Regions from separate parts of the Streptomyces sp. NPDC006711 genome, predicted to be linked through region 2. Evidence: riboswitches for the same ligand, from Rfam matches in the RefSeq annotation. Region 2 holds a riboswitch; each other region holds the start of a gene.

Evidence for each region. Region 2 has a riboswitch for thiamine pyrophosphate ahead of thiO (glycine oxidase ThiO). Riboswitches for the same ligand answer to the same signal wherever they lie in the genome.
Region 1: it holds a riboswitch for thiamine pyrophosphate, as region 2 does, so the genes downstream of both, ACFYM2_RS31075 (thiamine ABC transporter substrate binding subunit) here and thiO (glycine oxidase ThiO) in region 2, are expected to answer to the same signal.
Region 3: it holds a riboswitch for thiamine pyrophosphate, as region 2 does, so the genes downstream of both, thiC (phosphomethylpyrimidine synthase ThiC) here and thiO (glycine oxidase ThiO) in region 2, are expected to answer to the same signal.

The regions. Positions count from the first base shown of each region.
Region 1 covers NZ_JBIAGO010000022.1:83,432-93,668, reverse strand. The annotation lists gene ACFYM2_RS31090 (hypothetical protein) at 1-513, shown strand, start outside; gene ACFYM2_RS31085 (ABC transporter ATP-binding protein) at 592-1,638, opposite strand; gene ACFYM2_RS31080 (ABC transporter permease) at 1,638-3,251, opposite strand; gene ACFYM2_RS31075 (thiamine ABC transporter substrate binding subunit) at 3,329-4,426, opposite strand; TPP riboswitch at 4,509-4,629, opposite strand; gene rlmN (23S rRNA (adenine(2503)-C(2))-methyltransferase RlmN) at 4,765-5,877, opposite strand; gene ACFYM2_RS31065 (phosphatidate cytidylyltransferase) at 6,110-7,219, opposite strand; gene frr (ribosome recycling factor) at 7,219-7,776, opposite strand; gene pyrH (UMP kinase) at 7,901-8,689, opposite strand; gene tsf (translation elongation factor Ts) at 8,850-9,686, opposite strand; gene rpsB (30S ribosomal protein S2) at 9,808-10,237, opposite strand, start outside.
Region 2 covers NZ_JBIAGO010000016.1:97-8,131, reverse strand. The annotation lists gene bfr (bacterioferritin) at 1-57, opposite strand, end outside; gene ACFYM2_RS26495 (sulfite oxidase-like oxidoreductase) at 211-843, shown strand; gene ACFYM2_RS26490 (deoxyribonuclease IV) at 893-1,744, opposite strand; gene pknB (Stk1 family PASTA domain-containing Ser/Thr kinase) at 1,752-3,728, opposite strand; gene ACFYM2_RS26480 (thiazole synthase) at 3,909-4,703, opposite strand; gene thiS (sulfur carrier protein ThiS) at 4,707-4,907, opposite strand; gene thiO (glycine oxidase ThiO) at 4,904-6,085, opposite strand; TPP riboswitch at 6,083-6,195, opposite strand; gene ACFYM2_RS26465 (NAD(P)/FAD-dependent oxidoreductase) at 6,347-7,570, shown strand; gene ACFYM2_RS26460 (hypothetical protein) at 7,595-7,744, opposite strand.
Region 3 covers NZ_JBIAGO010000001.1:723,914-734,150, reverse strand. The annotation lists gene ACFYM2_RS03225 (cyclophilin-like fold protein) at 117-497, shown strand; gene hisC (histidinol-phosphate transaminase) at 524-1,606, opposite strand; gene ACFYM2_RS03215 (LacI family DNA-binding transcriptional regulator) at 2,015-3,166, shown strand; gene ACFYM2_RS03210 (metallophosphoesterase) at 3,426-4,796, shown strand; gene ACFYM2_RS03205 (hypothetical protein) at 4,981-5,820, shown strand; gene thiC (phosphomethylpyrimidine synthase ThiC) at 5,927-7,705, opposite strand; TPP riboswitch at 7,698-7,832, opposite strand; gene ACFYM2_RS03195 (YibE/F family protein) at 7,904-9,274, shown strand; gene ACFYM2_RS03190 (SsgA family sporulation/cell division regulator) at 9,279-9,713, opposite strand.

The DNA.
Region 1 (10,237 bases), on a different contig from region 2:
CATGAGGGCAGCGGCCACACGGCGGTGAGCACGCACTGGTGGCTCCTCGCCGTCTCGCTCGTCCTGATGGCCGGGGGCACGGTGGCCGTACGCCTCCTCGGCGCGCGCGCCGCGATCTGGGCGGGCCTTCTGTCGGGGCTCGGATTCGGCGCGCTGGGGGTGGGCGTACGCGTCCTGAACGGCATCGACCCGTTCGACGCCGGGGCCCTGCTCGCCGACCCGGCGCTCTACGCGATCGGGGTCGCCGGGATCGGCGGCATGTATCTGCACACGGTGGCGCTTCAGATCGGCTCGGTGAACGGCGCGACGGCGGCGCTCGTGGTGGGCGAGACGGTGCTGCCGGGGGCGATCGGTGTGGCGTGGCTCGGCGACGCGTCGCGGGCGGGCCTCGCCTGGATGGCCGTCCTCGGCTTCGTCCTCGCGGTGGCCGGGGCGGTGGCGGTGGCGTGGTTCGGCTCCCCCGGCGCGCACGGGTCGCAGGAGCCGGCTCAGGAACTCACCCCGGTGGCCTGAGCCGCCCGCCGCCGGGCCCCGGTCCGCCGAGGGGCGCGGGGACCACGCGCGCGTCACGCCGCCCCGGTCACTCCACGCTTACGCACCTGGCGCGCCGGAGTCGGGCTCGCTGTCCAGGACGACCACCTCCGGCGCCGCGAAGGCGACCCCCACCCGCGCCCCAACTTCCGGCGCGGACCCCGGTTCGCACTGCGCCTCCAGGACCGGGCCGCTCCCGGGCCGCAGCCGCAGCACCACGTGGCTGCCGCGGAAGGTCCGCGCCACGACCTCGCACGCCGGCCCCTCCCGCTCCCCCACGATCCGCACGCCCGCCGGCCGCACCAGCACCTGGGTCTGCCCCTGCGGGGAGCCCGGCGGCACCGGGATCTTGCCCCAGGGCGTGTCGGCCACCTCGCCCGTCACGCTCGCCTCGACCACGTTCTCGAAGCCGAGGAAGCGCGCCACGAACGCGCAGGCCGGGCGCCGCCAGACCTCAAGGGGCGTCCCGCTCTGCGCGACACGGCCGTCCCGCATCACCACCACCCGGTCGGCCAGCGCGAACGCCTCGCCCTGGTCGTGCGTGACGGCCAGCACGGTGGTGCCCAACTGACCGAACAGGGCGCGCAGTTCGAGCACCAGACGTTCGCGCAGAGTGCGGTCGAGCTGGCCGAGCGGCTCGTCCAGCATGAGCAGCCGGGGCGAGGGCGCGAGCGCGCGGGCGAGCGCGACGCGCTGCTGCTCACCGCCGGACAGCGCCGCCACCGCCCGCTTCCCGGCGTCCGGGAGCCCCACCAGCTCCAGCAACTCCCCGACCCTGCGCGCCTGTTCGCCGCGCGAGGCGCCCCGCATGCGCAGCCCGAACGCCACGTTGCCTGCGACGTCGCGCTGCGGGAAGAGCTGGTGGTCCTGGAACATCAGGCCGAGCCCGCGTCGGTGCGTGGGCACCCCGGCCTGGTCGGCGCCGGCGAGCAACACCCGTCCGCTGTCGGGGCGTTGGAGGCCCGCCACGACCCGCAGCAGGGTCGACTTGCCGCTGCCGCTGGGCCCGAGCAGGCACACCGTCTCGTGCTCGGCGACCTCCAGGTCGACCCCGTCGAGCGCGGCGCGCTGTTTGAACCGTACGCTCACACCGTCGAGCCTCAGCATCACAGCTCCCCGCTCCGGTCGGTCCGCAGGCGTTCCAGGACGAGCAGCGCCACCGCGCACACCACCATCAAAATCGTGCTGAGGGCCATCGCCTGGCCGTAGTTGAGGTCGCCGGCCCGGCCGAGCAGGCGGGCCACCGCGACGGGCAGCGTCGGGTGGTCGGGCCGGGCGATGAAGACGGTCGCCCCGAACTCGCCGAGCGAGACCGCGAACGCGAAGCCGGCCGCCACCAGGAGCGCCCTGCGCACCAGCGGCAGGTCCACTTCGCGCCAGACCCGCAGCGGGGAGGCGCCGAGCACGGCCGCCGCCTCGCGCAGGCGCTGGTCCACCGCGCGCAGCACCGGCAGCATGATCCGTACGACGAAGGGCGTGCCGACAAGGGCCTGGGCGAGCGGCACCAGGATCCAGGAGGCCCTGAGGTCCAGCGGCGGCTCGTCCAGGGTGATCAGGAAGCCGAAGCCGACGGTCACGGCCGAGACGCCGAGCGGCAGCATGAGCAGCGCGTCGAAGCCCCGCATGAGGCGGCCGCTGCCGCGCCGGGCCAGGGCCGCTGCCGCGAGGCCGCCGACGACCAGCGCGATCGCGGTGGCGGCGAGGGCGTACTGGAGGGAGTTCCCGATCGCCTCGATGGGCGCCACGAGGAAGCTTCCGTTGTCCCCGGCGTCCTGGAGCGCGCGGTAGTAGCCGAATCCGTAGCCGTCCGGGGTGTCGAGGGAGCGCTCGATCAGGACGCCGACGGGCAGCAGGATCAGCAGGGCCACGACCGCGAGGACCGAGGCGAGCAGGGTCCGCTGCGCGGCGCCGCGCGGGCGGCGGGCCGTGTGGGCGGGATCGACCAGTTTCAGGGTGCTCTCGCGGCGGCGCACCGCGTAGGCGTGCACGGCCAGGACCGCGCCGACCGCGACGAACTGCGTGATGGTCAGGACGGCGGCGGTCGGCAGGTCGAGGAGTTCGGCGGTCTGGCGGTAGATCTCCACTTCGAGGGTGGAGAAGGTCGGGCCGCCGAGGATCTGCACGACACCGAAGGAGGTGAAGGTGAAGAGGAAGACCATGAGGGCGGCCGCGGCGACGGCGGGGCCGAGCGCGGGGAGCGTGACGGTGCGCCAGGCCGTCCACCGGGAGGCGCCGAGCACGCGTGCGGCTTCTTCCTGACGCGGGTCGAGCTGGGACCACAGGCCCCCCACGGTGCGTACGACCACCGCGTAGTTGAAGAAGACGTGGGCGAGCAGGATCGCCCACACCGTGGTGTCAAGGCGCACCCCCCACAGCTGGTCGAGCAGCCCGCCCCGGCCGAGCAGCGCGAGGAACGCGGTGCCCACGACGACGGTCGGCAGCACGAAGGGCACGGTGACCACGGCCCGCAGGAGCTGCTTGCCGGGGAAGTCGAGGCGGGCGAAGACGTAGGCGCCGGGCAGGGCGATCACGAGGGTGAGCGCGGTGGAGGCGAGCGCCTGCCAGGTGGTGAACCACAGGACGTGGGTGATGTCCGGGTCGCCGAGGACCTGGGTGAGCCGGCCGAACTGCCAGGCGCCGTCCGCCCGGAGCCCCCGGCCGACGATGGCGGCCACGGGCCAGGCGAAGAACAGCGCGAAGAACGCGAGCGGCACGGCCATGAGCGCGAACCGCGCCGCGCCCCGTCGCACGGCGCCGCGCCGCCCCTGCTTTTGGGGCGGCCGGTCCGCCTGGCGGTCTACTTCAGGACGAGCGAGGACCACGACTTGACCCACTGGTCACGGTTCTTGGCGATCCTGTCGGGGGCCACGGTCGCCGAGTTCGTGATCTTGGCGCCGAACCGGGTGAACTCCGGCGGCACCGAGGCGTCCTTGGCGACCGGGTCCACGAACATCTGGAGCGGCATGTCCTGCTGGAACTTCTTGGAGATCAAGAAGTCCAGGAGCGCCTTGCCGCCGGCTTCGTTCTTGGCGCCCTTGAGCAGTCCGGCGAACTCGATCTGGCGAAAGCACGTGCCGGTGGCGACGCCGGTGGGGGCCTCGGCGGGCTTGGGGTCGGCGTAGATGACCTCGGCGGGCGGGCTCGATGCGTAGGAGACGACGAGCGGGCGGTCGCCCTTGGCCTTCTTGCCGCCGGCCGAGCCGGAGAAGTCGGTGTTGTAGGCCTGCTCCCAGCCGTCGTCGACCTTGACGCCGTTGGCCTTCAGCTTCTTCCAGTAGTCCTGCCAGCCCGCGTCCCCGTACGCGGCGACGGAGCCGAGCAGGAAGCCGAGCCCGGGCGAGGACGTCGCGACGTTCTCCGTGACGAGGAGGTTCTTGTACTCGGGCTTGATCAGGTCGTCGAAGGACTGCGGGGGGCTGAGCTTCTTGTCCGCGAAGTACTTCTTGTCGTAGTTGACGCAGATGTCGCCGGTGTCGATGGGCGTGACCCGGTGCTTGTCCTTGTCGAGCTGGTCCTCGGCGGGCACCCGGTCCAGGCCCTTGGCCTCGTACGGGGTGAAGATGCCGTTGTCCAGGGCGCGCGAGAGCAGGGTGTTGTCGACGCCGAAGAACACGTCGCCGCGCGGGGAGCCCTTGGTCAGGATCTCCTGGTTGAGGGCGGCGCCGGCGTCCCCGCTCTTGAGCACCTTGACGGTGTAGCCGCTCTGGGCGGTGAACGCCTTGAGCACCGGGTCGGATGCGGCGAAGGAGTCGTGGCTGACCAGGGTGACGGTCTTGCCGCCGGATCCGCTCGTGCCGGACGCCTTCTTGCCGTCCGAGCCGCCGCAGGCCGCGAGCGTGGCGAGTCCGAGGGCGGCGGCGAGCGACGCGGCCGCGAGCCTCTTGGTACTGCGCATTTCTTCATTCCTCCTGGAGATGACCAGGAAGAGACGCGGCCCTGCCCGCACGACGCGAGGTCGTGCGGGCAGGGCGCAACAGCTTGAGTAATCGCCGAACTTCCTACCCCGCATGACCGGGGCAAGGTTCAGAGGGTCTGCGGTCCGTGTCCCAGTGATGGGTACCGCACTCTCAGCGCTGTGGCGCTCCCCTGTCGGAATATGCAGATGTTTCCCGCCAGGTTACACGGGGCCTCTCGGCGCGGCCCGGGCCGTTTCGCCGTTCGGACGACGGCCCCGGCACACCCCCGGCACAGGCTCCGACGCGCGCCCCGGCACGCGCCCCGGCCCCGCTGCGGCTACCGCTCGGAAGCCGCCAGCTGACCGCAGGCTCCGTCGATCTCCTGACCCCGGGTGTCACGCACCGTCACAGGCACCCCGTGGGCCGCGATGGCCTCGACGAACGCCTTCTCGTCCTCGGGCCGCGAGGCCGTCCACTTGGAGCCCGGCGTCGGGTTCAGCGGGATGAGGTTGACGTGTACGCGCTTGCCCTTGAGGAGCCGGCCGAGCAGATCGCCCCGCCACGCCTGGTCGTTGATGTCGCGGATCAGGGCGTACTCGATGGAGATGCGGCGCCCGGACTTCTCGGCGTACTCCCACGCCGCGTCCAGGACCTCGCGGACCTTCCAGCGGGTGTTGACCGGGACGAGGGTGTCGCGCAGTTCGTCGTCGGGGGCGTGCAGGCTCACCGCGAGCCGGCACTTGAAGCCCTCGTCGGCGAAGCGGTGCATGGCGGGAACCAGGCCCACGGTCGAGACGGTGATGCCGCGCTGGGACAGGCCGAGGCCGTCGGGCTCGGGGTCGGTGAGGCGGCGGATCGCGCCGACGACCCGCTTGTAGTTGGCCAGCGGCTCGCCCATGCCCATGAAGACGATGTTGGACAGGCGCGCCGGGCCGCCCGGCACCTCGCCGTCGCGCAGGGCGCGCATGCCGTCGACGATCTGGTGCACGATCTCGGCGGTCGAGAGGTTGCGGTCGAGGCCCGCCTGGCCGGTGGCGCAGAACGGGCAGTTCATGCCGCAGCCGGCCTGCGAGGAGATGCACATGGTCACCCGGTCCGGGTAGCGCATCAGGACGGACTCGACGAGCGTGCCGTCGTGCAGCTTCCACAGCGTCTTGCGGGTGGTGTCCTCGTCGCAGGAGATGTGCCGGACGACCGACATCAGATCGGGCAGCAGCTCCTCCTGGAGCCGGCCGCGCGCGGCGAGCGGGATGTCGGTCCACTCGGCCGGGTCGTGGGCGTAGCGCGCGAAGTAGTGCTGCGAGAGCTGCTTGGCGCGGAAGGGCTTCTCGCCGATCGCGGCGACGGCATCCTTGCGCTCGGCGGGCGAGAGGTCGGCGAGGTGCCGCGGCGGCTGCTTCGCTCCGCGGGGCGCGGTGAAGGTGAGTTCTCCCGGGACGGGGCGTGCCATGAGCGGTAACTCCTCAGTACGACGAGGCCGGCGATCCCCGCTGGGCGCGGAGCAGGCGACGATACGGTGCCGAAGCCAGGAGACCTCACTGGATCACCCCCGCAGACGCGGGGCCGAAAAGGGCGCGTCGCTCGCTAGCGACGCGCCCTTCAAGAGTAACCGGAGCCCGCCCGGCCCGTACCGAGCCCGAATCGGCGCCCGGCTCCCGCCGAGCGGCACCGCGCCCGCCAGGTCACCCCGTGCCCACGAACACCGCGAGCAGCAGCCACACCACCGGGGCGGTCGGCAGCAGGGAGTCCAGGCGGTCCATGATGCCGCCATGGCCGGGGAGCAGGGTGCCCATGTCCTTGATGCCGAGATCACGCTTGATCATCGACTCGCCGAGGTCGCCCAGCGTGGCGCTCGCGGCGACCGCGAGGCCGAGCAGCAGGCCCTGCCACCACGTGCCGTCGTCGATGAGGAACCGCATGCACAGCGCGCCCGCGACCATGGCGAACGACACCGCCCCGAACAGGCCCTCGCGGGTCTTGCCGGGGCTGATGCGCGGCGCGAGCTTGTGCTTGCCGAAGCGCCAGCCGATCGCGTACGCGCCGGTGTCGCTGACCACGGTCAGCAGCAGGAACGTCAGGACCCGCCAGGGACCGTCGTCGGCGGTGAGCAGCATCGCGACGAACGTGGCGAGGAACGGCACGTAGAACGCGGCGAAGACGCCGGCGGTGACGTCCCGCAGATAGTTCTCGGGCGGCTCGGTCATCCGCCACACGAGCACCGCCAGCGAGGTGAGCGCCATCGCCACCCACGCGCCCTCGGCGCCGCTGACGTACCCGGCGATCACCATCGCCGCGCCGCCCACCGCGAGCGGGACCAGCGGCGCCTTGATCTGCTTGCGCTCTTCCAGGCGGCTGGTGAGCTCCCACAGGCCCACGACGACGGCGACCGCGATGACCCCGACGAAGACCGCCTTCACCACGAACAGCGAGGCGATGATCACCGCACCGAGCGCGACGCCGACCCCTATCGCGGACCGCAGATCGCGGCCGGCCCGCTTCTTCTCGGGCTGCGCGGGCACGGGCGGCATGGGCGGGGTGCTTGCCATGGGCTCCTGCGGCGTCTCGTCGCGGAACAGAGGGCCGCCCGTCAAAGCGGCCCCCTGCTCACGTTCGTCGCGGTCTTCGGCGTGTTCGCCCGCGTCGGACACGACGGGCATCGGCTGCGTCCTCGCCACGGGCGGGGCGTCATACGCATCGTATGCGGGCCCCGCCGCGAACGCCCCCTGGGAAGGCCCCTCGGGGGTTCCCCAGTACGCGGGTCTCGGCGGAGCCCCCCAGGAAGAGTCGTTCATCAGACCTCTAGCAGCTCTGCTTCCTTGTGCTTGAGCAGCTCGTCGACCTGCGCCACGTACTTGGCGGTGGTGTCGTCGAGCTCCTTCTCCGCACGGCGGACCTCGTCCTCGCCGGACTCCTTGTCCTTGACGAGCTTGTCGAGGGCGTCCTTGGCCTTGCGGCGCACGGCGCGGATCGACACCTTGGAGTCCTCGGCCTTGGTGCGCGCGACCTTGATGTAGTCGCGGCGGCGCTCCTCGGTGAGCTCGGGGAAGTTCACGCGGATGATGCTGCCGTCGTTGCTGGGGTTGACGCCCAGGTCGGAGTCGCGGATCGCCTGCTCGATGTTGCGCAGCGCGCTCTTGTCGAACGGGGTCACCACCGCCATGCGCGGCTCCGGCACCGAGAAGGAGGCCAGCTGGTTGATCGGCGTCAGCGCGCCGTAGTAGTCGGCCACGATCTTGTTGAACATCGCCGGGTGCGCACGGCCGGTGCGGATCGCGGCGAAGTCCTCCTTGGCCACCACGACGGCCTTCTCCATCTTCTCCTCGGCCTCGAGGAGGGTTTCTTCGATCACCACTTGCTCCTGCATGTCTTGGGTGGGCCGGGAGTGCTCAGGGCGACCTGAGCCGTCGGGCCCTGGATAACCAGCGTCTTTCCCTGCACGGTGTCCGACCGGCAGGGGATTGTCCATCCCCCGGTCAGGCCCGGGTGCCCTGGTCGCTCACGAGCGTGCCGATCTTCTCACCCTTGACGGCGCGGGCGATGTTTCCGGCCGTAAGGAGCTCGAAGACGAGGATCGGGAGGTTGTTGTCGCGGCACAGGGTGATCGCGGTCATGTCCGCGACCTTCAGGTCCCGGGTGATGACCTCGCCGTACTCAAGGGCGTCGAACTTCACCGCGTCGGTGTTGAGCCGGGGGTCGGAGTCGTAGACCCCGTCCACGCCGTTCTTGCCCATCAGCATGGCCTCGGCGTCGATCTCCAGGGCCCGCTGGGCGGCGGTGGTGTCGGTGGAGAAGTACGGCATGCCCATGCCCGCGCCGAAGATCACGACGCGCCCCTTCTCCAGGTGGCGCACGGCGCGCAGCGGGATGTACGGCTCGGCGACCTGGCCCATCGTGATGGCGGTCTGGACGCGCGAGTCGATGCCCTCCTTCTCCAGGAAGTCCTGGAGGGCCAGGCAGTTCATGACCGTCCCGAGCATGCCCATGTAGTCCGAGCGGGCCCGGTCCATGCCGCGCTGCTGGAGCTCGGCGCCCCGGAAGAAGTTGCCGCCGCCGATGACGACGGCGATCTGCGCGCCGTCACGGACGACGGCGGCGATCTCGCGGGCGATGTTGTGCACGACGTCGGGGTCGACTCCGAGCCCCCCGCCGCCGGCGAACGCCTCGCCGGAAAGCTTCAGCATGAAGCGCCCGGCCACCTTGCCGTCATCGCGCTTGTGGTCGGCCGAGTGATCGGCTGTGGCGGTGTCCGCGCCCTTACTCATGGGGATCTCCTCGTGCACATACGAAGAAGGCCATTGCCGGTGGGTACTCGTGGTCCCTAGCGGCAATGGCCTCCTCGTCAGATCTGCGGTCGTCCGTCGCGTGTGCGGCCGACGACTGCCTCAGACCCTAGCGGGGTCCAGTGTCGAACGCCGAACCGACTCAGATGCCGACCTTGATGCGCGAGAAGCGCTTCAGGGTGACACCGGCCTCCTTCAGCACCTGCTCGACGGACTTCTTGTTGTCCAGCGCGTACGGCTGGCCAAGCAGCGTGGCGTCCTTGAAGAAGCCGTTGACGCGACCCTCGACGATCTTCGGGAGCGCGGCCTCGGGCTTGCCCTCGGCGCGGGTGGTCTCCTCGGCGACACGACGCTCGGTCTCGACGACCTCGGCCGGAACGTCCTCACGGGTGAGGTACTTCGGCGCGAAGGCGGCGATGTGCTGCGCGACGCCCTTGGCGATCTCGGCGTTCTCCTTGTCGAGCTCGACAAGAACACCGATCTGCGGCGGCAGGTCAGGCATGGTGCGGTGCATGTACGCGGCCACGAAGCCACCCGTGAACTGCGCGAAGCGGTCCAGGACGATCTTCTCGCCGAGGTTGGCGTTGGCCTCGTCCACGAACGCCTGGACGGTCTTGCCGGCCTCGATCTCGGAGGCGAGCAGGGCGGCGATGTCGGCCGGGGAGGTGGCGGCGACGTGCTCGGCCAGCTTGGCGGCGACGGCCTGGAACTTGTCACCCTTGGCGACGAAGTCCGTCTCGCACTTCAGCTCGACCAGGACGCCCGAGGTCTTGTCCTCGGAGATGAGGGAGACGACGGCGCCGTTCTCGGCAGAGCGGCCCTCGCGCTTGGCGACGCCCTTCTGGCCCTTGATGCGCAGGGCCTCGACGGCCTTGTCGACGTTGCCGTCGGCCTCGTCCAGGGCCTTCTTGCAGTCCATCATGCCGGCGCCGGTGAGCTCACGGAGCTTCTTGACGTCAGCGGCGGTGTAGTTCGCCATGAGTCTGTGTTTCTCTCTCGGAGTCTAGAAAGATCTACGAAGATCTGCGGGGCTACGGGTCGACGGCGGGGGCTTGTGGCCCCCGCCGTCAACTACCGAACCTGTGGGTCCCGGTGAAGGGTCAGGCCTGCTCGGCGTCCGCGGCCGGAGCCTCGGTGGCCTCGGCGGCCGGAGCCTCAGCGGCCTCAGCCGGCTTCTCGGCCTCGGCGGCCGGAGCGGCGTCGGCGGCGGGCGCCTCGGTCTCGTCGGCCTTCTTGTCACCCTCGAGCAGGTCGCGCTCCCACTCGGCGAGCGGCTCGCCGGCCGCCTTCTCGCCCGGCTTCGAGTCGCCCGTGGCCTGGCCGGAACGGGCGATGAGGCCCTCGGCGACGGCGTCGGCGATCACGCGGGTGAGCAGGGTGACGGAACGGATCGCGTCGTCGTTGCCCGGGATCTTGTAGTCGACCTCGTCAGGGTCGCAGTTCGTGTCGAGGATCGCGACGACGGGGATGTGGAGCTTGCGCGCCTCACCGACGGCGATGTGCTCCTTCTTGGTGTCGACGATCCAGACG
Region 2 (8,035 bases):
CAGTTCGGCGCTCAGCTGCTCATTCAGGAATTCGATGACCTCGGGGTCGCCCTGCATCGGGGAGGCTCCTTCCAAGCGGTAACTGGGCAGGTTCCGCGCATCCTCGCACCGTGATCCAGGACCGTCCAGTAAGTGCATGCTTAGTAGGAGTTGCCCGAATCGAGTAGTCCCTGGTCATCACCACCCCTCGGGGTCTGTCACCATGGAGTCATGGGTCAGCCGGAGAGCCGGGAGCGGCAGGGAGCAGCGCAGTCGGAGCTTCCGCCGGGCCAGCGCCTCCAGCGCGGCTGGCCGGTCACGCACTACGGCCCGGTGCCCAAGTTCAAGCCCGAGCGCTGGGAGTTCCGCGTCTTCGGGGCCACCGCCGACGGCGACAAGCACTGCTGGAACCACGAGGAGTTCTCGGCGCTGCCGTTCGAGAGCGTGGTCGCCGATCTGCACTGCGTCACCAAGTTCTCGATGCTGGGCGCGGAGTGGGGCGGGGTGAAGGCCCGTACGATCGCCGAACTCGCCCCGCCCGCACCCGAGGTCACCCACGTCATGGTCTGGGCCGAGTACGGCTTCAGCTCCAACCTGCGCCTGGCCGACTTCCTCTCCGACCGCACCGTCTTCGCCACCCACAACGGCGGTGACCTGCTCACCGCCGAACACGGCTTCCCGCTGCGCCTCGTGGTGCCGCACCTGTACGCCTGGAAGGGCCCCAAGTGGGTCCGGGGCGTGGAGTACATGACGGCCGACCGCCGGGGATTCTGGGAGGAGCGGGGCTACCACAACGTCGGCGACCCCTGGCGCGAGCAGCGCTACTCCTACCAGGAGGAGCCGGGGGACGGCCCCGAGCTCTAGGGCCCCGAGCTCCAGGCGACGTCCGGCGGGACGTACGCCGCCCGCGCGTTCACGCCCGCAACGACTTGAGCCGGGCCACGTCCGCCGCGTGCCCCTCCTTGCCGCCCGGCGTCTCGATGACCAGCGGTACGCCGGCGGTCGAGGGATGCGCGAGCAGTTCACGGAACGGCTCAGCGCCGATGTGCCCGGTGCCGATGTTCTCGTGGCGGTCCTTGTGCGCGCCCACCACGTCCTTGGAGTCATTGGCGTGGATCAGCTTCAGGCGGCCCTCGCCCACGGTGTCCACCAGAAGGTCGAGGGTCTGCCTCATCCCGCCGGGCCCTGCCAGGTCGTGCCCGGCCGCGTAGATGTGGCAGGTGTCCAGGCAGACGCCCAGCTTGGGGTGGTGGTCAAGGGCCTCGAAATAGGGCCCGAAGTCCCAGGTGCGCGAGCAGAGCGAGAAACCCTGGCCCGCGGTCGACTCCAGGAGCAGGAACGGGTCGTCGTCGTGGGTCAGCTCGTCGAGCAGCGGCAGCAGGTGCGCGCGCACCTGGGCCAGCGCCTCGGAGCGCGGCCGCCCGCCGGTCGCCGAGCCGGTGTGCACGACCACGCCGAGCGCGCCGATCTCGCGGCCCCGGCGCAGCGAATGCCGCAGCGACTCCACGGACCTCTCCACCGTCGCCCCGGTGCCGGAGCCGAAGTTGATCAGGTACGGGGCGTGCACGTACGCGGGGAGCGACGCCTCGGCGCACTCGGCCCTGAACCGCTCGTCCTGGGCCGGGTTGCCCGCGGGGGTGGCCCAGCCGCGCGGATTGGCCACGAAGACCTGCACGGTCTCCGCGCCGATCTCGCGCGCGTAGCCGAGCCCGTTCGTGGCGAGGCCGCCGGCCACCGGAACGTGGCCGCCGATGGGGTTGCGCATGAGGTGACTACAGTCCCTTGGTGGTGATGGTGACGGTGGAGCCCTCGGGGGCCTGGGCGCCGGCGGCGACGGACTGACTGGCGACCTCGTCGCTCAGGAACGGGAAGCCCCGGTCGACCTTCACCTTGAACCCGGCCGCCTCCAGGGCCTTCTGGGCATCCCCCGCGCTCTGGCCGGTCACCTTGGGCACGGCGACCATCTTGGGCCCCTTGGACACGGTGAGGGTGACCGTGTCGCCCTGGGTGAGGCGGGCGTGCTCGGGCGCCGACTGCGCGGCCACCTTGCCCGCCGCCTGCTCCGAATTGACCTGGTCGGGGGCGACGGTGACCTTGAGCCCGGCGCTCTGGAGCGCGGCGGTGGCGTCGTCCACCGTGTCACCGACGACGCCCGGCATGTCCACGGGCGCGCCCTTGCTGACGACGAGCGCGACGGCGGTGTCCGTGTGGCGCTTGACGCCGGCGGCCGGGTCGGTACGGATCACCGCGCCCCGCGCCACGCTGTCGCTGTACTCGCTCGTGGTGTCGCCCGGCGCGAACCCGGCCTTGCCCAGCTCGTCCTTGGCCCGGTCGAGCGGCATCCCGTCGAGCTTGGGCACCTGCGCCGTCTCGGGGCCGCGCGAGACGATCAGGGTCACCGCGCCGTTGCCCCGGATGCGGGCGCCCGTGGCGGGGTCGGTCGAGATGACCTGGCCCCGCTCGACGGTGTCGCTGAACTGCCGGTCGACCTTCTTCAGGTCGAGCCCGGCGCCCGACAGCTTCTGCTTCGCCGCGTCCTCGCTCTGCCCGATGAGGGCCGGGACCCGGGTGAACTGGCCGGAGTTGATGTACCAGACGCCCGCGCCGACGCCGAGAACCACCAGGAGCGCGCTCACCAGGGCGATCAGGCCGCGCCTGCCGTCGAAGCGGCGGCGGGAAGTGCGGCGCGCCACCGGCTGCGGCTCCTCCTCGGCGACGCCGCGCGGCATGATCAGACGGCTGGTGCGGTGGACGGAATCGGAGCCGGCCGCGTCGGCGGGCAACGGCACGCCCACCGGGGTCACCGGCGTGGTCGCGGCGCGCGGGATCACGCTCGTACGGTCCTCGGGTCCGGCGCCGCCCGCCGTGCTCCGGGAGCCCGGCGGCACCGCGTCAAGCTGCTCGTCGTCGAGGGCTTCGCGGGCCACGCGGGTCCGCGCCAGCAGGGCCACGGCGTCGTGCGGGCGGGCGTCGGGGTCGCGGGCCGTCGCCGACGCGACCAGCGCGTCCAGTTCGACGGCGAGGCCGGGCACGGCGGCGGAGGGGGCGGGCATCCCCTCGTGGAGGTGGGCGTAGAGGATCTGGGCGGGGGTGTCCCCGCCGTGCGGCTTGGCGCCGGTGAGCATTTCGTACAGCACGACACCGCAGGCGTACACGTCGGCGCGGGTGTCCGCGGTGCCGTGCTCTATCTGCTCGGGGGCGAGATAGGAGACGGTGCCGAGGACCGAGCCCGTGGTGCTGGTCACCGCGTCCACCGCCCGCACCAGACCGAAGTCGGCGACCTTGACCCGGCCGTCGTCGCCGATCAGCACGTTCTCCGGCTTCATGTCCCGGTGCACGAAACCGGCCCGGTGGGCGGCGCCCAGCGCGGCGAGCACCGGCTCCAGGATGTCCAGGGCCGCGCGCGGCTGGAGCGCGCCGCGCTCGCGCAGCACGTCCCGCAGGGTGCAGCCGGCGATGTACTCCATGGCGAGATAGACGTACTGGCCCTGCGCGCCCTGGTCGAAGACGCCGACCACATTGGGGTGCGCGAGCCGCGCCACCGACTTGGCCTCGCGGATGAAGCGCTCCACGAAGGTGGCGTCGGCGGCGAGGCCCGGATGCATCACCTTGAGGGCGAGCACGCGGTCGAGGCGGGTGTCGACGGCCCGGTAGACCGTGGCCATACCGCCGACGGCGATTCGCGCGTCGACGCGGTAGCGGCCGTCGAGCACCTGCCCGACGAGGGGGTCATGAAGGGTCGTGTCCACGGGGAGAGTTTACGAGCGCCCCAGGACACCCTGACGCCGCGGGCGGCCCGGGGCCCCTACTGAAGCCGACCTGTGACGCGGGGCCCGGCCGCGCGCGGCGGATTCGGCGTGCCGCGCGCGGATCCGGCGTGCTCACAGCCGTGCTCACAGCCGTGCTCACAGCCGTGCTCACAGCCGTGCTCAGAACGCCGGCCGTTCCGGGTCGAGCGCGGCCAGGCCCGCCATCGGCGAGGACGCCTCGGCGAAGTGGCGGCGCGGGATGCGGCCCGCGCGCCGGGCGAGCCGGCCCGCCTCCACCGCGTGCCGCATCGCCTCCGCCATCAAGACCGGCTCCTGGGCCCGGGTGACCGCGGAGGCGAGCATCACCGCCGCGCAGCCGAGCTCCATCGCCAGCGCCGCGTCGGATGCGGTGCCCGCGCCCGCGTCGAGGATCACCGGCACGTTCGCCCGGTCCACGATCAGCTCGAAGTTGTGCGGATTGCGGATGCCGAGCCCTGAGCCGATGGGCGAGCCGAGCGGCATGATCGCCGCGCACCCCACGTCCTCCAGCTTGCGGGCGAGGACCGGATCGTCGTTGGTGTACGGCAGCACCGTGAACCCGTCGTCGACCAACACCTCGGCGGCGTCGAGCAGTTCGACCGGGTCGGGCAGCAGGGTGCGCTCGTCGGCGACGACCTCCAGCTTGACCCAGTGGGTGCCCAGCGCTTCGCGGGCCAGGCGCGCGGTGAGCACGGCCTCGCCCGCAGTGAAGCAGCCCGCCGTGTTGGGCAGGACCCGGATGCCGCGCCGCTCAAGGACGGACAGGACCGAGCCCCGTACGGTCGGATCGAGGCGGCGCATGGCGACCGTGGTGAGCTCGGTGCCCGACGCCGCGAGCGCGCGCTCCAGGACGTCCAGGCTCGGCGCGCCGCCGGTACCCATGATCAGGCGGGAGCCGAAGGTGGTGTCGGCGATGGTCAGGTCGTCGTCGGCCATGGCTCAGCCTCCCTGCACGGCGGTCAGGACCTCGACGCGGTCGCCGTCGCCGAGGGTGGTGGCGGACCAGGCGCCGCGCGGCACGACCGTCTCGTTGACGGCGGCGGCGACGCCGGAGCGGGCCGGGGTGAGGGTGGCCACGAGGGCGTCGAGGGTGGTCCCGGGGGCGAGCGGGCGGGGCTCGCCGTTGACGGAGATGGTCATGCGGTCGTCAGCTCCCGAGGTGCGCCGGTGAACCGGCGCGGGGTGAAGGGGCGTGCCTCGTCGGGCAGTTCACCGGTGGTCAGGACGTGCGCCATGACGTCGCCGGTGACGGCGGTGAGCAGGACGCCGTTGCGGTAGTGCCCGGTGGCCAGCACGAGGCCGGGCAGCGCGGTCGGTCCGAGCAGGGGCGCGTTGTCGGGGGAGGCGGGGCGAAGGCCCGCCCGGGTCTCGGTCAGGGGCAGTTCGGTGATGCCGGGCACCAACTCGTGGGCGTCACGCAGGAGTTGGTAGACCCCGCCGGCGGTGACGGTGGTGTCCCAGCCCAGTTCCTCGCTGGTGGCGCCGACGACCAGCTCGCCGTTCTCGCGCGGCACGAGGTAGACGTCGCTGCCGCGCACCACCGCCCGTACGGTCCTGGACAGGAAGGGCGCGTACGCCGGCGGCACGGTCAGGCGCACGACCTGGCCCTTCACCGGGCGTACCGGCGGAAGCAGTTCTTCCGGTACGCCGTCGAGGGTGCCGCTCAGGCTGCCCGCGGCGAGCACGGTCTGGTCGGCGTGGAGTTCGGCGCCGTCGGCGAGGGTCACCCCGGCCGCCCGTCCCCGCAGGACCGTGAGCCGCCGGGCCCAGGCGCGCTCGAACCGTACGCCGGCCTTCTCGCAGGCCACGAGCAGCGCCCGGGCCAGGCGGCGCGGGTCGATCTGGTGGTCGCCGTCCACCCGCAGGCCGCCGCGCACGCCCGGCGCGAGCAGCGGTTCGAGGCGACGGCACTCGCGCCCCGACAGCCACTGCGACTCCAGCCCGCAGCGGGTCTGGAGCGCGTGCAGGTCCCGCAGGTGGGCGCGGTCGTCCAGGTCGAGCGCCACGGCCAGGGTGCCGCAGGCCCGGTAGCCAGTGTCCAGGCCCGTGACCTCGCCGAGCTCGGCCACGAAGGCCGGATAGCGCCGGGCGGATTCGACGTTGAGGGCGAGCAGGGTCTGCTCGCCGTAGTGCAGCTCGGTGACGGCGGCGAGCATCCCGGCCGCGACCTGGGCCGCGCCGCCGCCCGGCTCGGGGTCCACGAGCACGACACCGAGGCCGAGCCGCGCGGCCCGCCAGGCGGTGACGAGGCCGATGATGCCGCCCCCGATCACGAGGACGTCGGACCCGTTCGCGGGCCCGCTGTGTGCAGAACGCATGGGCGTCCAGCCCCTCCCTTCGCCGGCATGACCCGGATCAGGTTCGTACGGTCGGAGGCCGCCCAGCCTCCCTCTCAGCCCGGTCCGTCCGGGCTCCCGCGAGTGCTTTACGCCAGCCACCATAGCCCGAGCCGCCGACGCGCAGTAAGGGAGCGTCCGGGGGCCGGGGAGGGGCCCGGGGGTGGCCTGGGGGCGGCCCGGGGGTGCGCGCCGGGGATCCGTCCCCTACCTGACGCTCAGTCAGCTGCTTATGGTGATCAGGTGAGCGAACAGCAGACGCAATCCCAGACGCGGCACGTGGTCGTCGTCGGCGCGGGCATGGCCGGCGTGCAGACCGCGGTGGCCCTGCGCGAACAGGGCTTCACCGGAGCCGTCACCCTCATCGGCGCCGAACCCCATCAGCCCTACGACCGGCCGCCGTTGTCCAAGGCGATCCTGCTCGGCAAGTCCGAGGGCTCGGCCTTCGAGGTCGACTTCCACGCGCTCGGCGTGGACCTGCGCCTGGGCCTGGAGGTCACCGGCGTGCGGCCGGCCGAGCGGCGCGTGGTGACCGAGGCGGGCGAGGTCGGCTACGACACGCTGGTCATCGCCACCGGCGCCGAACCCCTGACGCTGCCCGGCACCGGGGGAGTGCCCGGCGTGCATCTGCTGCGCACCCTGGACGACGCGCGGCGGCTCCGCCCGGTCCTGGACCAGCGGCACCGGATCGTGGTCGTGGGCGCGGGCTGGATCGGCGCGGAGTTCGCGACCGCCGCGCGGGAGGCGGGGTGCGAGGTCACCGTCGTGGAGGCCGCCGACCGCCCCCTGGCCGGGGCGCTGCCCGCCGAGGTCGCCGCCCCCATGGCCGACTGGTACGCCGAGGCGGGCGCCGATCTGCTCACCGGGGCCAGGGTCGCGTCCATCGGGCCGGGCGAGGTGCGGCTGGCCGACGGGCGGGTGCTGGCGGCCGACGCGGTGATCGTCGGCATCGGCGCGCGGCCCGCGACGGGCTGGCTGGCCGGCTCCGGCATCGAGGTCGGCCCCGAGGGGGCGATCACCGCGGACGCCCGGCTGCGCACCTCACTGCCGGACGTCTACGCGGTCGGCGACTGCGTGTCGTTCCCCTCGGCGCGTTTCGGCGAGCGCCTGCTCGTCCACCACTGGGACAACGCGCTCCAGGGGCCGCGCACGGTCGCCGCCGACATCGTGGGCGAGGCCGCGTCCGACTACGACCCGGTCCCGTACTTCTGGTCCGAGCAGTTCGGGCGGTTCGTCCAGTACGCGGGCCACCATGCGGCCGCCGACGAACTGGTCCGCCGGGGCGACCCCTCGACCACGCCGTGGTCGGTGTGCTGGCTGCGGGAGGGGGCGCTGGTGGCGGTCCTCGCGGTGGGCCGGCCCCGAGATCTGGCCCAGGGCCGCAAGCTGATCGAGTCGGGGGCCCGCCTCGACCCCACGAAGGTGGCGGACCCGTCCACCCCCCTGAAATCCACGACCCGCACGTAAGGCCGACACGGGTGGGCCTCATCCTCAATCGCCGGACGGGCTGACCATGCCCATGCGGGCCAGCATCGTCCCCTTGCCAGGGGCGGGCGGGCTGAGGATGCGCATGCGGGCCAGCACGGACCCCGCCAGGGGCGCGGGGAACTGCGCGACCAGCCATCCACGGGCCGCAGCCAAGGTCCCTGGGGCTCCGCCCCAGGCCCCGTTCGCGCTGAACGCGCTCGTCCTCAATCGCCGGACGGGCTGGGTATGCGCATGCGGGCCAGCATCGCCCCCCTGCCAGGGGCGGACCGGCTGAGGATGCGCATGCGGGCCCGGACCAGCCCTGCCAGGGGCGCGGGGAACTGCGCGAGGAGCGCCCACGGTCCGCAGCCGGGGCCCCTGGGGCTCCGCCCCAGACCCCGTTCGCGCTGAAGGGCGCTCGTCCTCAAACTCCCCCAAGGCCTTAAGGTCCAGGGGGTACCCCCA
Region 3 (10,237 bases), on a different contig from region 2:
CTCCGGTAGCCCAGGGGCCTCCTACGGAAGCAGCCCAAGGCCGGGTGCCCTTGGGAAGGCGGCGGGCGTGGACACCCCCTTCCCAAGGTCTTCAACATCTTGTTGAATTCGGCGCCATGGAGAACCAACTGCGCATACGCATCTCATGGCCCGCGGGCAGCCTCACCGCGACGCTCGAAAAAACCCCCACCAGCACGGCGCTGGCAGGGGCACTTCCGATCACGTCCACCGCCCACACCTGGGGCGAGGAGGTCTATTTCGACACCCCCGTCTCCCCGGCCAGGGAGGCGGGCGCGCGGCAGGTGGTGGAGCCGGGCACGGTGGCGTTCTGGACGGACGGCGACGCGCTCGCGCTGCCGTACGGCCCCACCCCCATCTCGCGCGGTGACGAATGCCGGCTGGCGAGCCCGTGCAACGTACTCGGCCGGATCGACGGCGACCCCCGGCTGCTCGCCACGGTCCGCTCCGGCGACCCGATCCGGGTCGACGCCCTCTGAGACCCGAGGGGCCGCCCAGAAACGCGTCAGGCCTGCTTGCGGAAGCCTTCGGCGACCTTGAGGAAGAGGTCGTTGGCCTCGCTCTCGCCGATCGTGACGCGTACGCCCTCGCCCGCGAACGGCCGCACCACGACGCCCGCCGCCTCGCACGCCGCGGCGAAGTCCATGGTGCGCTCCCCCAGGCGCAGCCAGACGAAGTTCGCCTGCGTCTCGGGCACCGTCCAGCCCTGCTGCACCAGGCCCTCGTACACCCGGTCCCGCTCGCACACCAACGAGCCGACGCGGCCCATCAGTTCGTCCTCGGCGCGCAGGGAGGCAACCGCCGCGTCCTGGGCGAGCTGGCTGACGCCGAAGGGCACGGCCGTCTTGCGCAGCGCGGCGGCGACCGGCTCGTGGGCCACCGCGAAACCGACCCGGAGGCCGGCGAGCCCGTACGCCTTGGAGAAGGTGCGCAGGACGGCCACGTTCGGGCGGTCCCGGTAGATCTCGAGGCCGTCCGGCACCTCGGTGTCGCGGATGAACTCCCGGTAGGCCTCGTCGAGGACCACGAGGACGTCGGAGGGCACCCGGTCGAGGAACCGTTCCAGCTCGGCCCGGCGCACCACGGTGCCCGTCGGGTTGTTCGGGTTGCAGACGAAGATCAGCCGGGTCCGGTCGGTGACCGCGTCCGCCATCGCGTCGAGGTCGTGCACGTCGCCCGGGGTGAGCGGCACCCGCACGGACGTCGCTCCACTGATCTGGGTGATGATCGGGTAGGCCTCGAAGGAGCGCCAGGCGTACATGACCTCGTCACCGGGGCCCGACGTGGACTGGATCAGCGACTGGGCCACCCCCACCGAGCCCGTGCCGGTGGCCAGGTGCGCGTGCGGGACCCCGAAGCGCTCCGCCAGCTCGTCCATCAGCGCGGTGCACGCCATGTCGGGGTAGCGGTTGAAGTTCCCGGCGGCCGCGAGGGCGCTCTCCAGCACACCGGGCAGCGGCGGGTAGGGGTTCTCGTTCGAGGACAGCTTGTAGGCGACCGGCCCCTCGGACGCCGCGGCGGGCTTGCCCGGCTTGTAGGTGGGGATGCCGTCCAGCTCGGCGCGCAGCTTGGGGCTCGTCTCGCTCACCGCAGGTCCTCCTCGACCGTCGCGTACAGATGCTGTGCACGCCGCCGCGGACAGCTCCGTACACATCCAATGCTTCTCACCTTATGAGGATTCGGGCCGCCTGCGAATAGCGGACGGGAACCGGTTCCGGGCGGGCGCACAGGCCGGGGGGAGCGCTCCTGCGTCTGCCGCACGCCGGTGGCACGCGCCGTGGCGCGCATCACCCGTGAAGGTGAGTTGAGACCTCTTCGATACATCGGACAGTTGGCAGCCGCCCACGGGTCGATGAGGGCCACCAGGACACGGAATCGCCCAACTCCCTTGCATAGCAAGGTCATTGACGGCTTTCGATCATGCAGAAACGTGCCTGTCAACGCGTGCATATGCACCCGGGCCAACCGCCCGTCATCGCCCTACTATCGGCTCGCCATGACAGCAGCAGGGAAGCACCAGGTGAGCCGGTCGACCGGTCGCCGGCTGGGGCGGGCGGGCATTCGGGACGTGGCCGCCGCAGCCGGTGTCTCCATCACGACCGTCTCCGACGCGCTCAACGGCAAGGGCCGGCTCCCCGACGCCACCCGCCGCCACGTCCGCGAGGTCGCAGACCGGCTGGGCTACCGCCCATCCGCAGCGGCCCGCACGCTCCGTACCGGCAAGTCCGGCCTCATCGGCCTGACCGTGACGACCTACGGGGATGAACCTTTCACCTTCACCGAATTCGCCTACTTCGCCGAAATGGCGAGAGCCGCCACCTCCGCCGCGCTGGCCCGCGGCTACGCCCTCGTCATCCTTCCCGCCACCTCACGCCGCAGCCCGGCGGACGTCTGGTCGAACGTCGCCCTCGACGGCACCGTCGTCATCGACCCCTCCGACCAGGACCCCGTGGTCACCGAACTCGTACGCCAGGGCCTTCCCGTCGTCTCCGACGGCCGCCCGGCGGGCACCCTGCCCGTCACGGCCTGGGTGGACAACGACCACGAGGCCGCCGTACTCGACCTGCTCGACCACCTCGCCGCCGCCGGCGCCCGCCGCATCGGCCTCCTCACCGGCACCACCACCGACACCTACACCCGGTTGTCCACCGAGGCCTATCTGACCTGGTGCGGACGGGTCGGCCAGGATCCGGTGTACGAGTCCTATCCGGCCCACGACCCCTGTGCGGGCGCCGTCGCAGCCGACCGGCTGCTCGCCCGCCCGGACCGGCCGGACGCCGTCTACGGACTCTTCGACCCCAACGGCACCGACCTGCTCGCGGCCGCACGGCGCTACGGGCTGCGCGTACCGGAGGACCTGCTCCTCGTGTGCTGCAGCGAATCCACCGTGTACGCCAGCACCGAACCGCCCATCACCACCCTCTCGCTCAAGCCCAGGCGCATCGGCACAGCCGTCGTCCAGCTCCTGATCGACGCGATCGAAGGAATCGACAACGGTCATCCGATCGAGCAGGTGATACCGACCGAACTGATCGTGCGGACCTCCTCCCAGCGCCGTCCGCCGCGCACCACGGTCAGCCCGCCCCGCTCCCCGGCGAAGGGCCAGCCGGGCCAGCAGGGCCAGTCGGGTCAGCCCGGACAGAACTGACCGGCCGTCCGGCCGGGCGACGACCCCCGGCCGGACGGCGCGGCATCCGCAGTCCTGGGAACGGCAGGAATCAGCCTGTCTCGGACCGCCACATTAGGGACATAACCACCCGCGAACCCCGCTCGCACCCGGATTGACCACCCCTGGTGCGTCACACAGCATGAGGCGCATTCCTATGATGGGCGCACGACACCACGGATCCCCGCCCGACCTGGCGGCTCCCACGGTGTACGGCGGCGCGACGGTGGTGGAGGGGTCGATGACTCAGGGGGCCGGTCAGGGACCCGTGCGGACGGAGACGTTGCGTGACTTCCGGGTGCCGCCGTACGCGCAACAGGCCCCCGTGCCACCACCGGAGGAACCGCCCGCGTATCCGGAGCCGATGACGCCGGAACTCCGCGTGGAGCGGGCGGCCCCGGAGCGCCATGAGGAGCCGGCGGCCCCGGAGTTCCCCCAGGGGCCGGCCGCCCCGGAAGCACGCCACGAGTCGGCGGCGGCGGGTTTCCAGCGGGGTGCGGCGGATCCGGAAGCGCGCAGTCAGCCGATGGCCTCCGAGCCCTGCTTCGGGCCGGTGGACCCGGAAGCACGCCACGAGCCGGCGGCCCCGGAGTTCCAGCAGGAGCCCCCGGCCGCCCACCCGCAGGCCTCCGCGCCCCTCACGCCGCCTCCGACGCCCGGCACGGCCACCTCTTCCGGTGACGAGCCGCCCGAGGGCTACACGCCGACCGCACGCGACCTGCCGGTGATCACTCGGGGGGACACCCTCCAAGTGCCGCTGGCCGAGCCGGACCCCGCGTCGGCGCCCAGCGGACCCGGCCCGCTGTACGTCGTCGGCGACGTCCACGGCTACCTGGACGAACTCATGGCCGCCCTGCGCGAGCAGGGCCTCATCGACGAGTCGGGCAGCTGGGCCGCCGGCACCGCGCGCCTGTGGTTCCTCGGTGACTTCACCGACCGGGGCCCCGACGGCATCGGCGTCATCGACCTGGTCATGCGGCTCTCGGCCGAGGCCGCGGCCGCCGGTGGCTACTGCAAGGCGCTCATGGGCAACCACGAGCTGCTGCTCATCGGCGCCAAGCGGTTCGCCGACACCCCGGTCAACTCCGGCGCCGGCACGGCCACCTTCCAGGCCGCCTGGCTGCTCAACGGCGGCCAGAAGGCCGACATGGACCGGCTCCAGGACGTCCACCTTCAGTGGATGTCCCGTCTCGACGCGATCGAGCAGGAGGACGACCACCTGCTCATGCACTCGGACACCACCGCCTATCTGGAGTACGGCGAATCCATCGAGGCGGTCAACGACACCATCCACGCGATCTTGACCCGTAACGACGCCGACGAGTGCTGGGACCTGTTCCGCAAGCTCACCAAGCGGTTCGCGTTCCGCGACGGCGCCGGCTCCCAGGCCGCGCGTGAGCTGCTTGCGGCCTATGGTGGCCGGCGCGTGGTGCACGGCCACAGCCCGATCCCGTATCTGCTGGGCGAGGTCGGCACCGAGGACGGCGAAGAGGACTCGCGCCCGGTGGTCGAGGGTCCGCACCTGTACGCCGACGGACTCGCCCTCGCGATGGACGGCGGCGTGACCATGGCCGGAAAGCTGCTGGTCCAGCAACTCCCGCTGGGTGACTGAGGCATGAGGGAGAGGTGACCGGGAAGGCGTTCCGCAAAGCGCCGGGTATGCCATTTCCGGAAACACCCTGTCACCTCGTGCCGTAGCGGCTCTACCATCGGGTTATCCGCAGCAGGCTCTCCTCCGTTTCCGCCCAACTGCCCGTTCACCAGGCGGGCTTCCCGGCCCTACGGAGCATCGGGGGATGCACATGAACAGCGCTCCGCACCTGCTTCCCGAGGACCGCCAGGAGTTCGAGCGGATCCTCGACGAGGCGCTGCGCACCGCGCACGAACGGCCCGAGCTGTCCAGCATCGGCGAGCGTCTGAACGCGGTGCAGCTGCGCACCATGGTGCTCGCGGCCGGATCCTTCATCACCGAGCGCGCCGCGCCCGAGTACGAGAACTATGTCGAGGCGCGCGTGGCGCTGCGGCCGCCCGGCACCACGCCGGACACCGCCCTTGTGACCTCCGACGGCACCTCACTCGAACCCTCGGGCGCGGGCGTCGGCGCCGTCGTCACCGTGCTGGCACCGGTGCTCGCCGGAACGGCCGCGGTGATATTCCTGCTGGTCGGCTACATCCTGAAGATGCTCAATCCGGTCCCGGCCTTCGCGGACACCATGCTGACGGCCGGCTGGTTCTTCGGCGCGCTGACGGCCGCCGCGATCCTCGCCGCCGCCGTCGGGCTGCTGATCACCGCGGTGCGCAACGGCGCGACGCAGGTGGTGGCGGTCGACGAGGCGAGCGAGGCGGACGCGCCCGACGAGCGCACTCAGGAGCTCTCCCGCGCCCGCGAGGCCTGGCGCCACGCTCTCCTGGAGCGCGGGATCTACCCGTTCCTGCGGGACGCGCTCGCCGACCCGAGCGTCGACCCCGGCGCGCCGGAGCCCCGCCGCCCGATCGGCCGGATCCCGTCCCTCGGCTACGACCGCCCCGGCTTCGGCAGCCCCGACGAGGGCGCCTCCCCCGCCAGCCACCCCAGCTTCACCAGCCCGGACTTCACCAGCCCCGACTTCGGCGGCCCGGAACACCAGCCGGACTGACCGGGACCGGGGAGCAGGCGTTCCGGGGGCCTGCCGGCCCCGAGCGGCGAGCGTGCCGCTGCTCCGGGGGACCTGAACCCCTGGAGCAGCGCGAACGCCCCACGCCTCAGTCGGCGATCGGCAGATAGACCCGGTTCCCCGCGTCCGCGAACTCCTTGGACTTCTCCGCCATCCCGGCCTCGATCTCGTGCGACTTCAGGTCGCCGCCGTGCTCACGCCTGATGTCCTGCGAGATCTTCATCGAGCAGAACTTCGGACCGCACATCGAGCAGAAGTGCGCGGTCTTGGCCGGCTCGGCGGGCAGCGTCTCGTCGTGGAACTCCCGGGCCGTGACCGGGTCGAGGGCCAGGTTGAACTGGTCCTCCCAGCGGAACTCGAACCGGGCGTCCGAGAGCGCGTCGTCCCACTCCTGGGCGCCCGGGTGCCCCTTGGCCAGGTCCGCCGCGTGCGCGGCGATCTTGTACGTGATGACGCCGGTCTTCACGTCGTCACGGTTGGGCAGGCCAAGGTGCTCCTTGGGCGTGACGTAGCAGAGCATCGCGGTGCCCCACCAGGCGATCATCGCCGCGCCGATACCGGAGGTGATGTGGTCGTAGGCGGGCGCCACATCGGTGGTCAGCGGCCCCAGGGTGTAGAACGGGGCCTCTTCGCAGATCTCCTGCTGGAGGTCGATGTTCTCCTTGATCTTGTGCATCGGGACGTGCCCCGGGCCCTCGATCATCGTCTGTACGTTGTGACGCTTGGCGATCGTGTTGAGTTCCCCGAGCGTGCGGAGCTCCGCGAACTGCGCCTCGTCGTTGGCGTCCGCGATGGAGCCCGGCCGCAGGCCGTCACCCAGCGAGTACGTCACGTCGTACGAGGCGAGGATGTCGCACAGCTCCTCGAAGTTCTCGTACAGGAACGACTCCTTGTGGTGCGCCAGGCACCAGGCCGCCATGATCGACCCGCCGCGCGAGACGATGCCGGTCTTTCGGCGGGCGGTCAGCGGAACGTAGCGCAGCAGCACGCCCGCGTGGACCGTCATGTAGTCGACGCCCTGCTCGGCCTGCTCGATGACCGTGTCCTTGTAGATCTCCCAGGTCAGGTCCTCGGCACGGCCGTCGACCTTCTCCAGCGCCTGGTACAGCGGCACCGTGCCAATGGGCACGGGCGAGTTGCGCAGCACCCACTCGCGAGTGGTGTGGATGTTGCGGCCCGTGGAGAGGTCCATGACCGTGTCCGCGCCCCATTGCGTGGCCCAGGTCATCTTGTCGACCTCTTCCTCAATGGAGGAGGTGACCGCGGAGTTCCCGATGTTGGCGTTGACTTTCACCAGGAACCGCTTGCCGATGATCATCGGCTCGATCTCGGGGTGGTTGATGTTCGCGGGCAGCACGGCGCGGCCCGCCGCGATCTCCTCGCGTACGACCTCGGGGGAGACGTTCTCGCGGATCGCGACGTACTCCATCTCCGGGGTGATCTCGCCGCGCCGGGCGTACGCGAGCTGGCTGACGGCCTGGCCGCCACGGCCGCGGCGGGGCTGGCGCGGGCGCCCGGGGAAGACCGCGTCGAGGTTCTTCAGGCCCCCGCGCGGCGAGGTGTGCTTGATGCCGTCGTCCTCGGGACGGACCGGGCGCCCCGCGTACTCCTCGGTGTCGCCACGCCCGATGATCCAGTTCTCCCGGAGCGGTGCGAGGCCTCGGCGGACGTCGGTCTCGACGTCCGGATCGGTGTACGGACCGGACGTGTCGTACAGCGTTACGGCCTTGCCGTTGGTGAGGTGCACCTGACGGACCGGCACCTTGAGGTCGGGGCGCGACCCCTCGATGTACCCCTTGTGCCAGCCGATGGACTTCCCGCTCTCCTCAGTGCTGGAGGCAGGCGTGCGTGCGTCCTGAACGGTCATGAGACCTACTCCCTACGCCGGCATTACCCGGTAACAGGTTCGGCGGTCGGCGCAGCCTCTTCCGTACGGTTCGTACGGCTTTCAGCGCCCTCTCAGCCCGGTGCTCCGAGCTCCCGCGTGTGCAAAGGTGTCACCACGCTAGCGCCCGCACTGGCGCGCTGAACAGAGGGCCCCCTCCGTTCTTGCGATGATCGGGCGGTGACCCCACCAGAACCGCACCCTCCGCATCCCCCCGGCGGACCCGGCCAAGGACACGGCCACACGCACGGCCACGCGCATGGCCACTCACACGGTCACGGGCCCGCGGCACCCGTCTCCAAGCACCTTCGCAAGGTCATCGCCGCCGTCCTGATCCCCTTCTCCGCGGCGGTACTTGTGGGGCTCGTGGTGCTCTGGCCCGGCGGCGCCCCACCGCACCAGCGCACCGGGGTCGGCTTCGACCGCCAGACCCAGCAGGCCAAGGTCCTCACGGTGGACAAAGTGGACTGCGCGTCGGTCCACGCGGGTCAGACCCCGTCGAACGGTGACACCTCCACCGCTGAGAGCGGGCAGGCGAGGAACGCCCCGCGCCAACCGTGCGGCAAGGCCACCGTCGAGGTCACCTCCGGCAAGGAGAAGGGCCGCACCTTCACCGAGGTCGTCCAGCCCGACTCGCCGCGCCAACTGCACGCCGGTCAGGGCGTGATCGTCTCGTACGCCCCCGACGCCCCCCACGACCTCCAGTACTCGGTGACCGATGTGAACCGGCGCTTCCCGATGGCGCTGCTCGCGGGGATCTTCGCGCTCGCGGTCGTGGTCGTCGGCCGGCTGCGCGGGGTGATGGCGCTGATCGCCCTGGTGGTCTCGTTCGCCGTGCTGACCTTTTTCATCCTTCCGGCGGTGTTGCAGGGTTCCAATCCGCTGCTTGTGGCGGTGGTCGGGGCGAGCGCCATCATGCTGATCGCGCTCTACATGTGCCACGGCCTGTCCGCGCGCACCTCGGTCGCCGTGCTCGGCACCCTCGTCTCGCTGATGCTCATCGGGCTGCTCGGCTCGCTCTTCATCGGCTGGGCCGCGCTCACCGGCAACACCGACGACAACACCGGCCTCATCCATGGCCTTTACCCGGGCATAGACATGTCCGGCCTGCTGCTCGCGGGCGTCATCATCGGCTCGCTCGGCGTGCTGGACGATGTGACGGTCACGCAGACCTCGGCGGTGTGGGAGCTGCACGAGGCGAATCCGACGATGGGCCCGCGCGGCCTGTACCGGGCGGGCATCCGGATCGGCCGCGACCACATCGCCTCGGTGGTCAACACCCTGGTGCTCGCCTACGCGGGCGCCGCGCTGCCCCTGTTGCTGCTGTTCTCGATCGCGCAGAGCAGCGTGGGCACGGTGGCCAACAGCGAGCTGGTGGCCGAGGAAGTCGTCCGCACGCTCGTCGGGTCGATCGGGCTGGTCGCTTCGGTGCCGCTGACCACCGCGCTGGCCGCCCTGGTCGTCTCCGCGGACCGGCCCGCCCCCGACGGCCGCGCGGCGCCCCGGCCGGCCGTGAGACGCGGCGCGGGCGGTCATCGCCGCAGGAAGTAGCGGGTCAGCCCGCGTTCTCCTCCGCCAGGATGCGCCCGAGCGCGTCCTCCAGGTGGCCGTCGAACTCCCCGAGCGCCCACTCCTGTCCCAGGGGTACGAGCTTGTCGGTACGGTCCAGGAAGGCCACCAGGGGCGCGACGCCGGCCCGGAAGAGGGCGCGGTCGGCGCCCACTTGGAGCTTGATGTGGACATCGCACAGCTCATCGGGCTCGCTGGGCTCGATCCGTACGTCGCCGTCCCCGGCCGGTTCGTTGATCCCGTCGAGCAGCAGCTCCCGCCCGAAGGTCCAGGTGACAGGCGCGTCTCCGGGGAGGTGGAAGGTCATGCGCACGGCATAGGGGTCCGCCGCCTCGTACGTCAGCTCCACCGGGATCCGGAAGGCCAGCTCCTCGGAGACGAGGAACTTCATCATCACTTCTGCCTGAACCGACTCATGCATCGTCATGTACCCCGCTTGTGGCTGAAATCGGCCAGGAATGAACCCTCAGAGCCTTGGTGACGCCATCGTGCTGTACGCGTCGGCAGATCACAAGGAGTGAGTTTTCAGATACCGATAGAGAACATGAGCGAACGGTGCAGCGCGCCCACCTCGCCGCGCAGGCGTTCGACGGCAGGCAGGGGGCGTTACGCCTGGTGAAGGGGACGGAAAAGGCCACGGTCTCGGCGCCGGAACCTGTCGTCATAGGGATCACGGCGCATAAGCCGCTGAGGGCGTGCTCCAGGCGTTTGACGAGGAGACTCTTACGCTGCGTGATCGCGACGCGTTCCGTCAGGGCCTGGCGATTCCGTATGGTGCAGGGCTTGATCGCTTCGAGCGTGGCCGGTCGAGGTGGCCCTCGCGGGCCTGGTCGTCGGGCCGGCCGCGTAGGCGCTGCCCGAAGGCTCGGGCGTGCCCGGTCGCCGGGAAGCGGGTCCGCTCCTCGACGGCGAGCGCGGCGGGAGTGTCGGCAACCCGGCGATCGC